2 regions of the Endozoicomonas montiporae CL-33 genome follow, and region 2 is predicted to be linked to the other one. Evidence: predicted binding sites of a transcription regulator. Region 2 holds the regulator's gene; the other holds the start of a gene.
What was found. Region 2 encodes sigma-54, which starts transcription at its own class of promoters, with help from an activator protein. Its sites were predicted from a motif close to TGGCACNNNNNTTGCTNT; they were not measured.
Positions count from the first base shown of each region.

Region 1: nirB (nitrite reductase large subunit NirB) is a predicted target of sigma-54. The motif match lies at 4,947-4,964, and genes of this name have one in related genera.

Region 1 covers NZ_CP013251.1:1,829,235-1,836,743, reverse strand. The annotation lists gene EZMO1_RS08250 (nitrate reductase) at 1-731, opposite strand, end outside; gene EZMO1_RS08245 (NAD(P)/FAD-dependent oxidoreductase) at 764-1,993, opposite strand; gene nirD (nitrite reductase small subunit NirD) at 1,995-2,345, opposite strand; gene nirB (nitrite reductase large subunit NirB) at 2,373-4,910, opposite strand; gene putP (sodium/proline symporter PutP) at 5,112-6,638, opposite strand; gene hutI (imidazolonepropionase) at 7,005-7,509, shown strand, end outside.
Region 2 covers NZ_CP013251.1:4,567,270-4,574,778, reverse strand. The annotation lists gene EZMO1_RS20990 (HPr family phosphocarrier protein) at 381-650, opposite strand; gene rapZ (RNase adapter RapZ) at 650-1,507, opposite strand; gene ptsN (PTS IIA-like nitrogen regulatory protein PtsN) at 1,682-2,134, opposite strand; gene hpf (ribosome hibernation-promoting factor, HPF/YfiA family) at 2,231-2,536, opposite strand; gene EZMO1_RS20970 (RNA polymerase factor sigma-54) at 2,730-4,211, opposite strand; gene lptB (LPS export ABC transporter ATP-binding protein) at 4,535-5,260, opposite strand; gene lptA (lipopolysaccharide transport periplasmic protein LptA) at 5,265-5,975, opposite strand; gene lptC (LPS export ABC transporter periplasmic protein LptC) at 5,956-6,543, opposite strand; gene EZMO1_RS20945 (KdsC family phosphatase) at 6,610-7,137, opposite strand; gene EZMO1_RS20940 (KpsF/GutQ family sugar-phosphate isomerase) at 7,134-7,509, opposite strand, start outside.

The DNA of each region.
Region 1 (7,509 bases), 2.7 Mb from region 2:
GTATGCTGTTCGACATAGTGGCCGTCTACCACACCCCTCTCTGATAAATGCATTAACAGACCAGCAAACAGCGCAACATCGGTTCCGGGTCTGAGGGGTAAGTGGAGATCAGCAATATCGCAGGTATCCGTTTTTCTCGGATCAATCACGACAACCTTCATTTCCGGTCTTTGCTGCTTTGCGGCCCGAATACGCTGAAACAGCACCGGATGACACCAGGCCGTATTGGAACCCACCAGCACCAACAAATCACACTGTTCCAAATCTTCGTAACAGTTAGGCAACGTGTCCGAACCAAATGCACGCTTATGTCCGGCTACCGTCGAGGCCATGCACAGGCGGGAGTTCGTATCGATATTGGCACTGCCAATGAACCCTTTCATCAGCTTGTTAGCCACATAATAATCTTCTGTCATTAGTTGACCTGAGCCGTATAAAGCAACAGCATCAGGACCATACTGTGCAACAGTATCGCGCAAACGACTGGCAACACTCTCCAGGGCGCGATCCCAATGAACCACTTCACCATCAACCTCTGGCGTTAATAAACGGTTTTCCAGTGAAACCGTTTCTCCCAACGCACTTCCTTTTGAGCACAGTCGGCCAAAGTTGGCGGGATGGTCTTCATTTCCCTGAATATTAACGAGATGAAGTGTCTGGTCACTGACTTCTGCTTTGATGCCACAACCTACCCCGCAGTAGGCACAGGTTGTATGTACTGTCTTAGCCATTAAGATGTTCTGTTTGTATTCCTGGTTATTGCTTAAGCGGCAGGCAGGAAGTGTTGTCCAAAAATCAGCTGCTGCCTGAATGAAGAAATATCGTCAGACTGAAGCATCAGGTTCTGGTACCACTGGCCACCGCTGACATCTCCATACAGCAGCACGCCTTTTATGCGATTATTATGAATGACGATTTTCCGGTAAACGCCGTATTGTCGGGCATCCACCAGCAATTCCTCATCGCCTTCACCGGCAATGAATTCGCCACAGGAAAAGAGATCAATACCATCAACTTTTAAACGAGTGGGAATCGGAACCGGCACAAACCCTTTCGAGCCCCTGCCCAATAGCTGTTCACTCACCACCTGAGCCTGTTCATAGACCGGAGCTACCAACCCAAACAGAGAGTCCCGCAGCTGAACGCACTCACCAAAAGCAAAAATATCCGGGTCTGAAGTTTGCATGTTCTCATTGACCATGACACCCCTGTCACACTCCAGACCGGCTGACTGCATAAGGCTGCCCTCAGGCCGCACACCTGCTGCAACAACAACCAGAGAAGCGTCCAAATACTCCTGTTGACTCTGGTCGTTTATAATTTCTACCTGCTGCACCCATCCCTTTTGATTACCCAGGTACTGTTGCAAACGGGCACCACAGCGAAATGCAATTCCCCGGGTTTCCAGTTCAGACCGAAGCATTTCACCGGCAGTACCATCCAGCTGTCGCCCAAGCAGTGTTGGATTAGTGTCCACTACAGTCACACTCATACCACGCTTTACCAGTCCGCTGGCACATTCCAGCCCCAACAGCCCGCCCCCTATAACGACTGCTTTTGCATTCTCCTTCCGGGCAGACTCCAGCATTAAATCAACATCACCTGATTGACGAAAAAACATCACTCCCTGCAAATTTGCACCACCAACCGGAATGGAGACGGGTCGGGAACCTGTTGCCAGAATGAGTTTGTCATAAGGGTAAAATTCCCCATCAACGGTTTTAACCTGTTTCAGAGTTCTGTCGATGCCAGTGACTTTGTGACACTTATTCGATAGCAGCCGAATACCGTGCTCCTGATACCAATGTCTGGCTTTTAGCTCAATCGATTCCCTGTCGATACTGCCCGCCAGTAATTTAGACAACAGAATACGGTTATAGCCGGGGCTGGACTCCTCAGACAGCACAACAATATCGTGCTGGTGATGACCCTCTGCCAGATGTTCCAGCATCCGGACAGACCCCATACCATTGCCAACAACAACCAACTTCATATCAGGCTACCTGATCGATATTGGAGGCAGGTAACATCACCATTACGCAGTCATCCACCACCTCGACAGGATAAGAGGTCAGACAAACGCTTTCATCTTCCAGACAGATGCCGGTTTCCAGATCAAAGTGCTGTTTATAAACAGGCGACGCCACCACAATATGCCCCTGTAAGTCACCGGTAATACCCCGGGATATCACATTACTGCCACTAAAGGGATCATGGTTACTGACCCCGAAAATGCGCTCATTCACCCGAAACAGGGCCACCTGACAGCCGCCTACCAGTGCACACACACCCATTCCGTCTTTAATGTCATGAACTGAACAGACCGTTTTCCAGGAATGACTCATGGTTATCTCCTTATGTTTAAACGCCAGTCAGCCAACTTGCTTCAGCTGTATTTTTTCAACCTCTGTCGCAGGCCGAATCTGTTCCCGTTCCCTGACAAAGATGACATTGCTGTCAGACTGATCACTGTTGACAAAATGGCTGAAGCGCTTGAGTTTTTCAGGATTATCCAGCGTCGTCTTCCATTCACACTGATAAGTCTCAATCAGGTGTGCCATCTCATTTTCCAATTCCTGCGCAATGCCCAGACTGTCATCAATAATGACCTCCCTGAGATAATCCAGACCGCCTTCAAGGTTATCCAGCCACACCGAGGTTCTCTGTAATCGTTCAGCGGTTCGGATATAAAACATCAGGAATCGATCGATGTACTGTATCAGGGTATGGTCGTCCAGACCGGTAGCGAACAAGTCGGCATGCCTGGGCTTCATACCACCATTGCCGCCCACATAAAGATTCCAGCCCTGCTCTGTTGCAATCACCCCGACGTCTTTACTCTGGGCTTCGGCACACTCACGGGTGCAACCGGACACAGCCATTTTCATTTTATGGGGAGAGCGAACACCTCGATAACGGTTTTCAACATGAATCGCCATACCAACACTGTCCTGCACACCATAACGGCACCAGGTGCTGCCGACACAGGACTTCACCGTTCGCAGGGACTTGCCATAAGCATGACCTGTTTCAAATCCGGCATCGACCAGACGCTTCCAGATAGCAGGCAGCTGATGCACCTGAGCACCGAACAGGTCTATGCGTTGTCCGCCCGTTATCTTGGTATACAGATTAAAGTCACGACCAACCTCACCAATCACCAACAGTTTTTCCGGTGTTATCTCGCCACCGGGAATTCTGGGGACAACAGAATACGTGCCATCTTTTTGCATATTGCCGAGGAAATAGTCGTTGGTATCCTGTAGCGGTGCATGCTCGTCGTGAAGAATATAATCGTTCCAGCAGGAAGCCAGAATCGATCCTACAGTGGGCTTACAGATATCACAGCCAAGCCCTGAGCCGTGTTTTTCAATCACTTCTGCAAAGGTTTTTAACTGCCCCACCCGAACCAGATGGTAGAGTTCCTGCCGGGAATAGGGAAAATGCTCACACAGGTCTTTCTTTACTTCGATGCCTAGTTGCAGCAACTCATGATCAAGCACCTGTTTCACCAACTGCGCACACCCTCCACAGCCAGTACCCGCTGACGTTTCCGCTTTTAGCGCAGACAGACCCTGACAACCCGCTGCCACTGCCCCTACCAGATCGCCTTTACTGACATTAAAACAGGAACAGATCTGCGCCGTATCTGGCAACGCTGCTACCCCGACACCGGCTGATGACTGGCCGTCAACCGGTGGAAGAATAAGTTCTGCCGGATTCGCCGGAGGACGAATGTCGTTTAACACCATTTGCAGAAGCGTACCGTACTCTTCTGCATCGCCAACCAGTACAGCGCCCAGCACCTTCTTCTTATTACCTGAAACCACCAGCTTTTTATAAACTTCTTTTTCTTCATCAATAAACTGATAACTCAGTGCACCCTGAGTTCGGGCATGAGCATCACCAATACTGGCAACATCAACCCCCATCAACTTCAGTTTGGTGCTCATATCAGCCCCTTTAAACAGAGACTCACCGGTATTCAACAGCTGATCTACCACCACCTGCCCCATCTGATAGCCCGGTGCAACCAAACCAAAAATGCGATTTTCCCAGAGTGCACACTCACCAATGGCGAAAATAGTCTGATCGGATGTACGGCATTCGTTGTCAATAACAATGCCTCCCCTTTCACCCAAAGCAAGATCACACTGACGGGCCAGCTCATCTCTCGGCCGAATACCCGCAGAAAACAGAATCATATCGGTTTCAAGGGATTCACCATCGGCAAACTGCATCTGATGGACTGACTGTTCACCCGCAGTAATCTGCTGAGTGTTTTTACCGGTGTGGACAGTCACTCCCAGAGTTTCAATCTTGTGCTGAAGCATGGCCCCACCACCTTCATCAACCTGAACCGCCATCAGTCTGGGAGCAAATTCAACAACGTGTGTATCAAGACCAAGGTCTTTTAATGCTTTGGCAGCTTCCAGTCCCAGCAGGCCACCTCCTACCACGACACCGGTTTTGCAGGAAGCTGCCGCCGACTGGATCGCTTCAAGATCTTCAATGGTTCGATAAACAAAGCAGTTAGGCCGGTCATTGCCGGTGACAGGGGGCACAAAAGGATAAGAACCCGTTGCCAGAACCAGATGATCATAGGACTGTTCGAGACCACCACTGGTAATCACCTTGCCAGCCGTTCGATCAATCACTTCAACCCGGTCATTCAAAACCAGTGTCAGTCCGGGTTGTTGATAGAACCCTTCCGGCACCACAGACAACTCTTCAGCTGACCGACCGGAAAAGTACTCGGATAAATGTACCCTGTCGTAAGCTGGCCTGGGCTCTTCACCAAACACCAGCACGTCAAACTGGTTCAGGCCACCGGCTTCAACCAGTTGTTCGAGAAAGCGATGACCGACCATACCATTGCCGACAACCACCAGCGTTTTCTTAATACCCATTACCCAGGTTTCCCACATCTTTTTGTTTACAGTAAACAAGCAAGGCCTGTGCCAATTTTTTTCGAGAAGCTTTAAAAGGGTTTTAAATAAGAAAGGTGAAGGAAGAAGATGCTGTGCATCGGAAGCGATGCACAAAAAAAGGGCAGACTGACGCTGAAAGGCACTAAATTATTACCTGCCGGTCAGCCTCCCTGCCGTCTTTCAAGACACGGAAGGTTCTTCATCATCATAATGTGAAAGTTGTTCAACCCTGCCACTGACTTTATCAAACAGCTTTTCCATGGTGTCTGAAGGTTTTCTGCCTAGATAGCTGAACACCAGCACAGCGAGGGTGGCAGCAATGACGCCCGGAATGATTTCATACAGGTCGTACCAGCCGCCCTGCTGCTGTTTCCACCAGACAACGGTCAGTCCTCCGGCAACAATACCGGCCATTGCCCCCATGGCATTCATCCGTCGCCAATACAACGAAAGCACCAGAACCGGACCAAAGGCTGCACCAAAGCCCGCCCAGGCATAGGACACCATGCCCAGTACAGAACGTTCAGGATTTAATGCCAGCCAGGTTGCGATGATGGCAATCCCCACAACGGCGATCCGCCCTACCAGCAACACTTCTTCCTGCGGGGCGTGGCGCCGGAAAATATCCTGATAAAAGTCTTCAGCAAATGCTGTTGAGCACACCAGAAGCTGCGAATCAGCCGTACTCATAATCGCCGCCAGAATAGCGGCCAGCAAGATACCGGCAATCACCGGATGGAACAGTGTATTCACCATCAACATAAAAATGGCTTCCGGGTCATCCAGGCGAAGTCCAACCCGATCGGTATACACAGCGCCGGCCAAACCGACCAGCAGAGCACTGAGCATACAAATGCCAGTCCAGCTCACCGCAATTCTGCGAGCCAGAACCAATTGCCCTTCGGACTTGACCGCCTTAAAGCGAGCCATGATATGGGGCTGACCAAAATACCCCAACCCCCAGCCTAACAAAGACAACAACATGATTAATGACAAGGCTTCCCCTTCAACGGTCGTCAACATATTTAACAGCTCGGGATTAATGCGGTGCAATTCCTGAAAAACCGTTTCTGAACCGCCGCTGGCTTCCAGTGCAGCCACCGGCACAACCAGCAAAGCAGCAGACATCAGCAATCCCTGAATCAAATCAGTCCAGCACACAGCCAGAAAACCACCAAACAGTGTGTAGGAAATGACGCTGACCATACCAATCACCACAGCCCAGTGGTAATCAATACCAAAGACCGATTCGAATAACTTGCCACCGGCGACCAGACCCGAGCTGGTATAAAAAAGGAAGAAGATCAAAATAAACATGGCCGAAACGGGCTGTAGAAGCCCTTTTTTATCTTCAAAGCGATTGGCAAGAAATTCAGGCAGGGTTAATGAATCATCAGCAAGGGCACTGTAGGTGCGCAGACGCCTCGACACAATCAGCCAGTTCAACCAGGTGCCTGCCAGCAGACCGGCCGCCAGCCAGAAAGCTTCAAGACCGGCTGCAAAGGCATAACCGGGCAGACCCAGCAATAACCAGCCACTCATATCAGATGCACCGGCACTGAGCGCTGCAGACCAGGGGCCAAGAGACCGTCCACCAAGAAAATAATCGGAAGAACTCAGGGTTCGGCGCCACGCATACAAACCAACTAGCAGCATAAGCCCGAAATAAACCAGAAACGTTAACAGGATGAGAGAATCATCAGTCATAGTCGTTACCATTTTGTGTGATCAGAACGACTGCTTATCTATAAAACATTAGCCCACTTCTCAGTGTTTCGTCATATTTATTAAGTTTTTAATAACTATATGAATTAAAAGACAGTATTAGTTCATTACTTTCGACCACAACCTCTCAAAATAACCTGCCATTTTGCCTCTATCCCGAGTCAGCAACCACACAATTGAGCACTCGCTTTTATTCCAGTGTTTCACTACGAAAGAGCTATCCTTATTGTCCAGCGCCAAAGTAGTACTTGTCAGCTGGTGTGAAACTCTTTATATCTTTTAAGACAGGGTTAAGAAACGCGACTGCAGCGACCGAATACCAACCGGTACTGCTAACGGATTCACTTTATGCCTGAGCATCAGAGTCTTATGCCCAATTCCCAGGCCATCAGCCTGAAAGACTGTAACCGGGTATGGATTAACGTCAACCTTGCCACGTTTGATCCATCCCTTCCGGACGCCTACGGTATTCATACAATGTGCGCCCTTGGTATTCTGGACGGGCGCATTGCCTGCATTCAGCCAATGTCGTCTGTTACCGCTACGTCCCTGCCATTCGACGTCATTGACGGGCACAATGGCTGGCTGACTCCCGGACTGATCGACTGCCATACCCATTTGGTATTCGCCGGCAACCGGGCTAACGAGTTTGAACAGCGACAACAGGGCAAATCCTATCAGGAAATTGCCCGACAGGGAGGCGGTATATTGTCCACCGTCAGGGCTACACGGGTTCGCTCTAAAGAACAACTGATAAAATCTTCTCTCCCAAGACTTCAGGCACTGGTCAGCGAAGGTGTGACCACCATCGAAATCAAGTCCGGCTATGGACTCAACCTTCCTGATGAAATAA
Region 2 (7,509 bases):
CTGTTTGTTCAGATTGCTTATCTCTTAGAAGCCGTCTTAAAAGTCATGCTGCTACTGCGGTCTGCGTTAAACGGGTCTAAAAAGACAATTTTGCTTGTTAAATAGCTGGCTATTCGCCTCGCAAAATTGTCTTTTTATCCTCCGTTTCACTTGATCCTCGCTACGCGCAGACTTTTAAGACGGCTTCTTAATAGTCATTCGTCAGGATAACGCCTCAACTTTAAAACAGGTAGTGTTTATTCAGAAGCGCTCAATGGTTCAGGGTAAAGTGCAGTGAATGTTGTGCCTATTGGAATAAGGAGCTTTTGGAGGAATAGCAGGATTAGAAAGCTCCGGTCACGAAGTGAAGCGCCTGTGTCCGGAGGGTGCGAGAATGAGTGCTATTCGCCTTCTCCAAAATAGTCATTGATGAGGCTATTCAGAGCTTCAGCTGCAGCTTGTTCGTCTTCCCCGTCAAAGGTCAGGTCGAGAACGGTTCCCTGACCTGCAGCCAGCATCATAATTGCCATAATGCTTTTTCCATCGACCTCGCGACCATTCAGGCCCACTTTGACCTGACTGGTAAAATTGGAGGTGGTTGAGACAAACTTGGACGCAGCCCGTGCATGCAGACCCAGTTTGTTAATGATGGTGGCTTGCGTTTGAATCATTATTTGGATAACTCTCTATGTCGAACCTGAACCCGGTCGAATCGTTGGCTAAACCAGACACCCAGCTGATCACTAATATAGACGGAACGGTGCTGGCCGCCGGTGCAGCCAATGGCGATGGTCATGTAGCTGCGCTGTCCGGATTCAAATCGTGGCAGCCACTTGTCTACGAACTGTTTCAAATCCTCAAGCATCTCTTTCACAAATGGCTCCGACCCCAGAAATTTTTGTACTGGCTTTTCCAGTCCAGTGAATTTTCGAATAGATTCATCCCAGTATGGGTTTGGCAGGCAGCGAACATCAAACACAAAATCTGCATCAATCGGTACACCATTTTTGAAGCCAAAAGACTGAATCATCAGAGTCATGCTTTTGGTGCTGGAACCAACGACTCTGCTTTTGACCTGCTCATGGACATCATGAACGGACATTGGTGAGGTGTCGATACGAATACTGGCTTCTGAGGCAACCGGCGCCAACAGCCTGTTTTCAAGTTCAATGGCTTCCGATAAGGATACGTTTTTGTTGCTCAGCGGGTGTTTTCTTCGGGTTGAGCTATATCGTTTCATCAGACAGTCGCTATCGGCGTCGAGAAACAGCACCTCACAGTCGATGCCCTGATCTTTCAGTTTTTTCAGGAACTTTGGGAATTGCTCAAGTGCCCCGGGCACATTACGAACATCAATACTGACCGCTACCTTGGGAGGCTCATTGGAGCCTACGCTGAGCTGTTCTGGTAACTGGCTCAGCATCGCTGCTGGCAGGTTGTCTATGCAGTAGTACCCTTGGTCTTCAAGAGCATGCAGTGCGGCACTTTTTCCTGAACCTGAGCGGCCGCTGATGATGACGAGTTTCATGTGGTTCCCATATGCGGAGCTTTATGTATCGAATGACAGGCTTTATTCATTGAATAATAGAGTAACTCAATGAGATTAAAACCTGTTTCTTTATTTCAAGGATAGGTAACCCCCAGTCATTTGCCGAAGGTTATAACTCACCGGGCTTGGTAGCGAGGTACTGCCTGAGATGCTTCAGGCAGGTGCTGTCAGTATTTGGTACAGGCTTTCTGAAGAGTTTGCGGATCGGACCTGACTGATCAGATAATCATCAGTGAATCGCTCGGCCAGAGCTTTTAGAATGTCCAGATGCTCCTGAGTACTTTCTTCAGGGACAATCAGTGCAAAGATAAGATCAACGGGTTCGCGATCCACGGCGTCAAAATCGACGGGTTCCGAGAGGCGAATGAAAAGACCAGTCGGCTCAGGACAGGCTTTGGATCGACAGTGTGGCAGTGCAATGCCATTGCCGAGCCCGGTGGTGCCCAGCCGTTCTCTGTTGATGAGGTTGTTGAACAGGTCCTTGGCATTGATAGCGGGAACATGTTCACTGATCTGTTCCGCAATGATTTCCAGGATTTTCTTTTTGCTGATCCCTTGCACACCATGAAGCGTGCGCTCGGGGGTTAGAATGTTTTGAATAATCATACAACGATTGGGAGACTCACAGAGTGCGAGTACGTAAAAAGAGCCTTCTGCTGACAGAGGCCGACTGAAAGCCTGAGCTTTCAGTCGGTGCTGGATTCAGCCTCGGGCTCCCTGCATACGATCGAGCGTCTTTTCCTTGTGTTTTACCAGCTGTCGGTCGACTTTGTCTGACAAATCGTCAATAGCCGCGTACATGTCATCGGATTCAGCGGTCGCATTGATGTCAGCTCCACGTATGTGCAGGACGGCTTCGGCCTTATGCAGTAGTTTTTCTACGCTCAGGGTGACCTGTACATTGGTGATATTATCGAAGTGAGCTGCCAGGCGGTCGAGTTTTTTAGTGACGTAGTCTTTCAGAGCTTGAGTCACCTCTACATGATGTCCACTGATGTTGACTTGCATGTAACGCTCTCCTGCTGATCCCGTTTGGAGACAGTGGCCAGTTCCCGGGATTCTCGAACTGGTCTGTTTAGATTCTATCACCGTTCACGACATTGTTGCTGCTCTGAAGCAAAAAAATACAGGATTTTTGCCTTAAGCTCAGAGGCTTGAGGGTTTGCGTCCTGATAAAACGGTGAGAAATATCTGGCATTGTTTACACTAGGCACTTGCGTTCATTTGAAGGCGGGATGTGCATGGATTCCCGATACTTGGCAATGGTTCGTCGTGCAACCTTTATGCCCTGTTCCCCGAGAAGACCGGCAATTTTGTTATCGCTGAGCGGCTTCCCCGGATTTTCATCCTGAACCAGTTTTTTGATCAGTGCCCTGATGGCTGTTGAGGAACACTCTCCGCCGCTGTCGGTGCTGACATGGCTGGAGAAGAAATACTTCAGTTCATAAACACCGCGAGGGGTATGCATGTACTTCTGGGTTGTTACCCTGGATATGGTGGATTCATGCATCTCCACTGCTTCCGCAATATCGGCCAGAACCAGAGGTTTCATGGCCTCGTCGCCCTGTTCCAGAAAGTCTTGCTGAAAATTGACGATTTTGGTCGCTACTTTGAGCAGCGTGTCGTTGCGGCTTTGCAGGTTTTTCAGAAACCAGCGCGCTTCCTGCAGCTGGTTCTTCATGAACTGGTTGTCCCGGCTGCTGTTGGCCCGCTGAACCAGTGACGCATAACTGTTGTTGATGCGCAGACGTGGCAGTGACTCTGAATTCAGCTCAACGACCCAGCGCTCTTTGACTTTGCGAACGGAAATATCCGGAGTGATGTATTCCGGTTCGCTCTGGTCTACTTCGGAGCCCGGCTTGGGGTTGAGGCTCTGAATCAGGCTGAGGGCTTCCTTGAGCTGGTGCTCCTTCATCCGCGTGCGACGCATTATCTGGCTGTAATCCCGACTGCCAAGGGCTTCCAGATAGTGGTCAATAAGCTTTTGGGCTTCGTGAATAAAGGGTGTTTGGGAAGGCAGTTGTGCCAGTTGAACGGACAGACACTCTTTCAGGTTTTCACTACCGCAACCAACGGGATCAAATTGCTGAATGCGTCGCTGCATGACTTTGAGTTCATCAAAATCAAGCTCAGCTAATGCCGGATTTAAAGTCAGGCTCTGGAAAATATCTTCCAGCGAGTTTGTGAGATAGCCATCGGGGTTGATCGCTTCGATCAGTGTTTCTCCCAGCAGGCGGTCGGTATCAGTGGTGGGTGTCAGGTTTAGCTGCCATTGCAGGTATTCCTGCAGAGATTCGGTGGTGCGCGAGCGGGTCAGCGGGTCAAATTCATCATCACTGCTGGCCGGCATGCTGGAGTAGACTTCTTCCCAACCGGAATCTACGGGCAAATCGTTCGGAATGCTTTCGGACCATTCCGGCTCCTGAGACTCGGAAGGGGATGGTGGCTCCTGGGCGTTAAGGTCAACCAGCTGTTCACCTTCGTTGGCGTTGCTGGCTTCCTGGTCACGGCGTTCCTGATCCAGAATGGCCTCTTCGCTTTCCAGCATCGGGTTGGATTCCAGTACTTCCTGGATTTCCTGTTGCAGATCCAGAGTTGAAAGCTGTAACAGGCGAATGGCTTGCTGCAGTTGCGGTGTCATCGTCAACTGCTGACCCATTTTAAGCTGTAGAGAGGGCTTCATAGGGCAACCGTGTACCTTTACTTTAAAAAAACACCGCTGATGCATGATGAACCACTTTCATGGCGACTTCTCATAGCTAAGATAGGGCGGTATTCTCAGCTTATGGCTGTTTACTTCAAACGTTGAGCATTTTTTATGCCGGGTGGAAAGGGGTTTGCCCGACAGGCTCCCAAGGATAAGCTCCACCGACTGACTTATGCACATTGTCGTTTTGAGTTGCGTTCCGTGTCACCGGATTATAATCACAGAATATCAGGTGTGAAAAGCAAAAACGGCAAGTCTCAGGCGGGGGAAGAGGTGGCCTCTTCCCAAAATGTGACTGGTTACAAACTAAACTGGTGACCCAGATAGACGTCACGAACCTTCTGGTTGCTTAAAACGGTCTGGCTGTCGCCCTCAGCGATAATACCGCCTTCGCTGACGATGTAGGCTTTTTCACAAATATCCAGTGTTTCGCGAACATTATGGTCTGTAATCAGTACACCAATGCCCCGGCTCTGCAGCTGCCTGACGATGGCTTTTATGTCTCCGACCGATATCGGGTCAACACCGGCAAAGGGCTCGTCCAGCAACACAAAATCAGGGTCTGTTGCCAGAGCGCGGGCAATTTCTACCCTTCGACGTTCTCCACCGGAAAGGCTCATGCCAGCACTGTCGCGAATATGACCAATGTTGAACTCGTCCAGCAGCGACTCCATTTTGTCGATGCGCTGCTGTTTGTTCAGATCTTTACGGGTCTGCAGGATGGCGAGAATATTATCGGTCACAGACAGTTTGCGGAATATGGAGGCTTCCTGTGGCAGATACCCCACACCGGCTCTTGCCCGGCCATGCATCGGCAGATAAGTCAGATCATCGTCGTTGATGCTGACTTTGCCACCGTCGGCTTTCACCAGTCCGACAATCATGTAGAAGCAGGTTGTTTTGCCTGCACCGTTAGGACCCAGCAGGCCGACGATCTGACCGCTGTTAACTTCCAGAGAGACATCTCTGACAACCTGTCGGCCTTTGTAACTTTTACTGAGGTGCCCAGCCTTTAGCGTAACCATCAGGTTATTTCTTTTCCTGTTGCTCGGATCGGGGCTGAATGACCATTTGTACCCGCCCTTCACCCTTCTTGTTTTCCAGACCTTTGGCATTCACTTTTTGCTGCTTCAGGTCATAGTCGATGCGTTCACCTTTGAACGAATCGCCTTTCTGGACCAGTTGTGCCTGTCGGATCAGGTGGATCTGTTCATCCAGAACCTTGTAGTTGATCGTGTGTCCCCAGGCTTGCAGTGTGCCTTGGGCGTCAGGTTGCTCTTCTTCGTAGTAAGCGCGCTTTTTAAAACCTTCGGCGACTATTTTTTGCACTTCCTGATTCTCGGTGTAAACCGTTACCACATCGCCAGTGATGCGGGTACTGCCCTGAGTCATGACGACATCGCCACGGTAGATCGATACGCCTTTTTTGTTATCAATGTCTGCAGTATCGGATTCAATTTCGATGGGCATTTCCCTGTCGGATGGCAGTGCCATTGCCATGGCAGGAAGTAGCAGAAGAATGCCCAGAATTGAACGCGTGGTTCTTTTTACACTCTGCTTAAGCGGATGTTGTTGCTTAAGTCTTTTATAACGCTCAAGGCTGTTATCAAGCTCAGGGCTGTTATTAAGCTCAGGGCTGTTATTAAGCTCAGGGCTGTTATTAAGCTCAGGGCTGTTATTAAGCTCAGGGCTGTTATTAAGCTCAGGGCTGTTATTAAGCTCAGGGCTGCTTAGGCTCATGGAATCCTCGTACCCTTGATTTAAGTTTAACCAGACTGTCCTTGTAGAATGCTTCCATACCGATGGCTCTTGTACGACCTGTGTCGTTAGTGATCAGAACCGGACGGTCTGTTACAGCAAGACTTTGCCCAGAGTATATGGTGATAAAATCGGTGTCCATACGTACCTGGCTGCCATTACTACTGTCGGTCTGAATCATGACCACTTCATCCCAGAGTTCAATATCCTGATCTCCCGGCAGCAGCTTGCCGTTCAGAGCATCGGCGACCATTGGCTTTTGTGGATTGCTGTAACTGCGCAGATGGGGAGTCTTGAGCAGGGTGGTGTCATTGTGCGGGTAGTGAGTGATGGCCCGGGAAGTCAGTTCATACTCCAGAGTTCCCGAATCATTGAACTGGGTGATGGTGGCATCAACCAGATAGTAGTCGGCATTTTCCTGTATTTCAGGCTGGCGTTTCTGCCCGGTAACGTGCAAACCGCCGTCGTACGACCAGTAGCCAATGCCAACCATGGTCATCAGCACACAGGCAACTAACAGATAGCTTTTGTAAGAGCTATTTTTGGGCATCCGATGGGGGGTTCCTGTTTCTTAAGAAGCCAGTGACAGAATACCGGCTTCTGATTGCATTAATATTTAAAGATATTCTGCCAGCATGGGTTCCAGTTTACCCTGGGCTTCAAGGATAAAGTCGCAGAACTCTCTTGCCGCACCCAGACCTCCATGGTTATCGGTCACAGCCTGCGCATGTTGACGAACAAACGGATGCGCATTGATGACGGCGCAGCCAAAACCCACCCGACGGATCACCGGGAGGTCTGGCAGGTCGTCGCCCAGGTAAGCAATTTCGTCCATGCTGAAACGTTCGGTTTCCAGCAACTCATTCAGAGCGTTGATTTTGTCTTCACGACCCTGATACAGAAAATCAACACCCAGATCGCTGGCGCGTTTTTCTACAAACGTCGATCGTCGTCCGGTAATGATGGCGGTTTTGATGCCTGCCTGCTGCAGCATTTTCAGGCCATGACCGTCCAGCGTATGGAAGCACTTCAGAGCTTCTCCCTGTTCACCAAAAAACAGCTTGCCGTCGGTCAGTACGCCATCAACATCAAACACTGCCAGACGTACTTTGGCAGCAAAAGGCTTCAGGGATGAATCGATCATACAACACCCGCTTTCAGTAAATCGTGCATATTGATAGCGCCAACAGGCTGGTCGTCGGCATCGACACAGATCAGGGCGTTGATCTTGCGATCGTCCATAATCTTCAGGGCTTCGGCAGCGAGAATATCGGGAGAAATGGTTTTACAGTGACTGGTCATGACGTCATCAATATCGGTTTTGCGCAGGTTGACGCCTTTGTCCAGAGCGCGACGGAGGTCACCATCGGTGAAGATTCCTACTACTTTACGCTCCTTGTCCACGATGGAGGTCATACCCAGCCCCTTGTGGGTCATTTCCAGAAGAGCTTCACTGATTTTGGTGCCTTGTGTGACTTCCGGAATGCGTCTGCCACTGTGCATGACGTCTTTCACT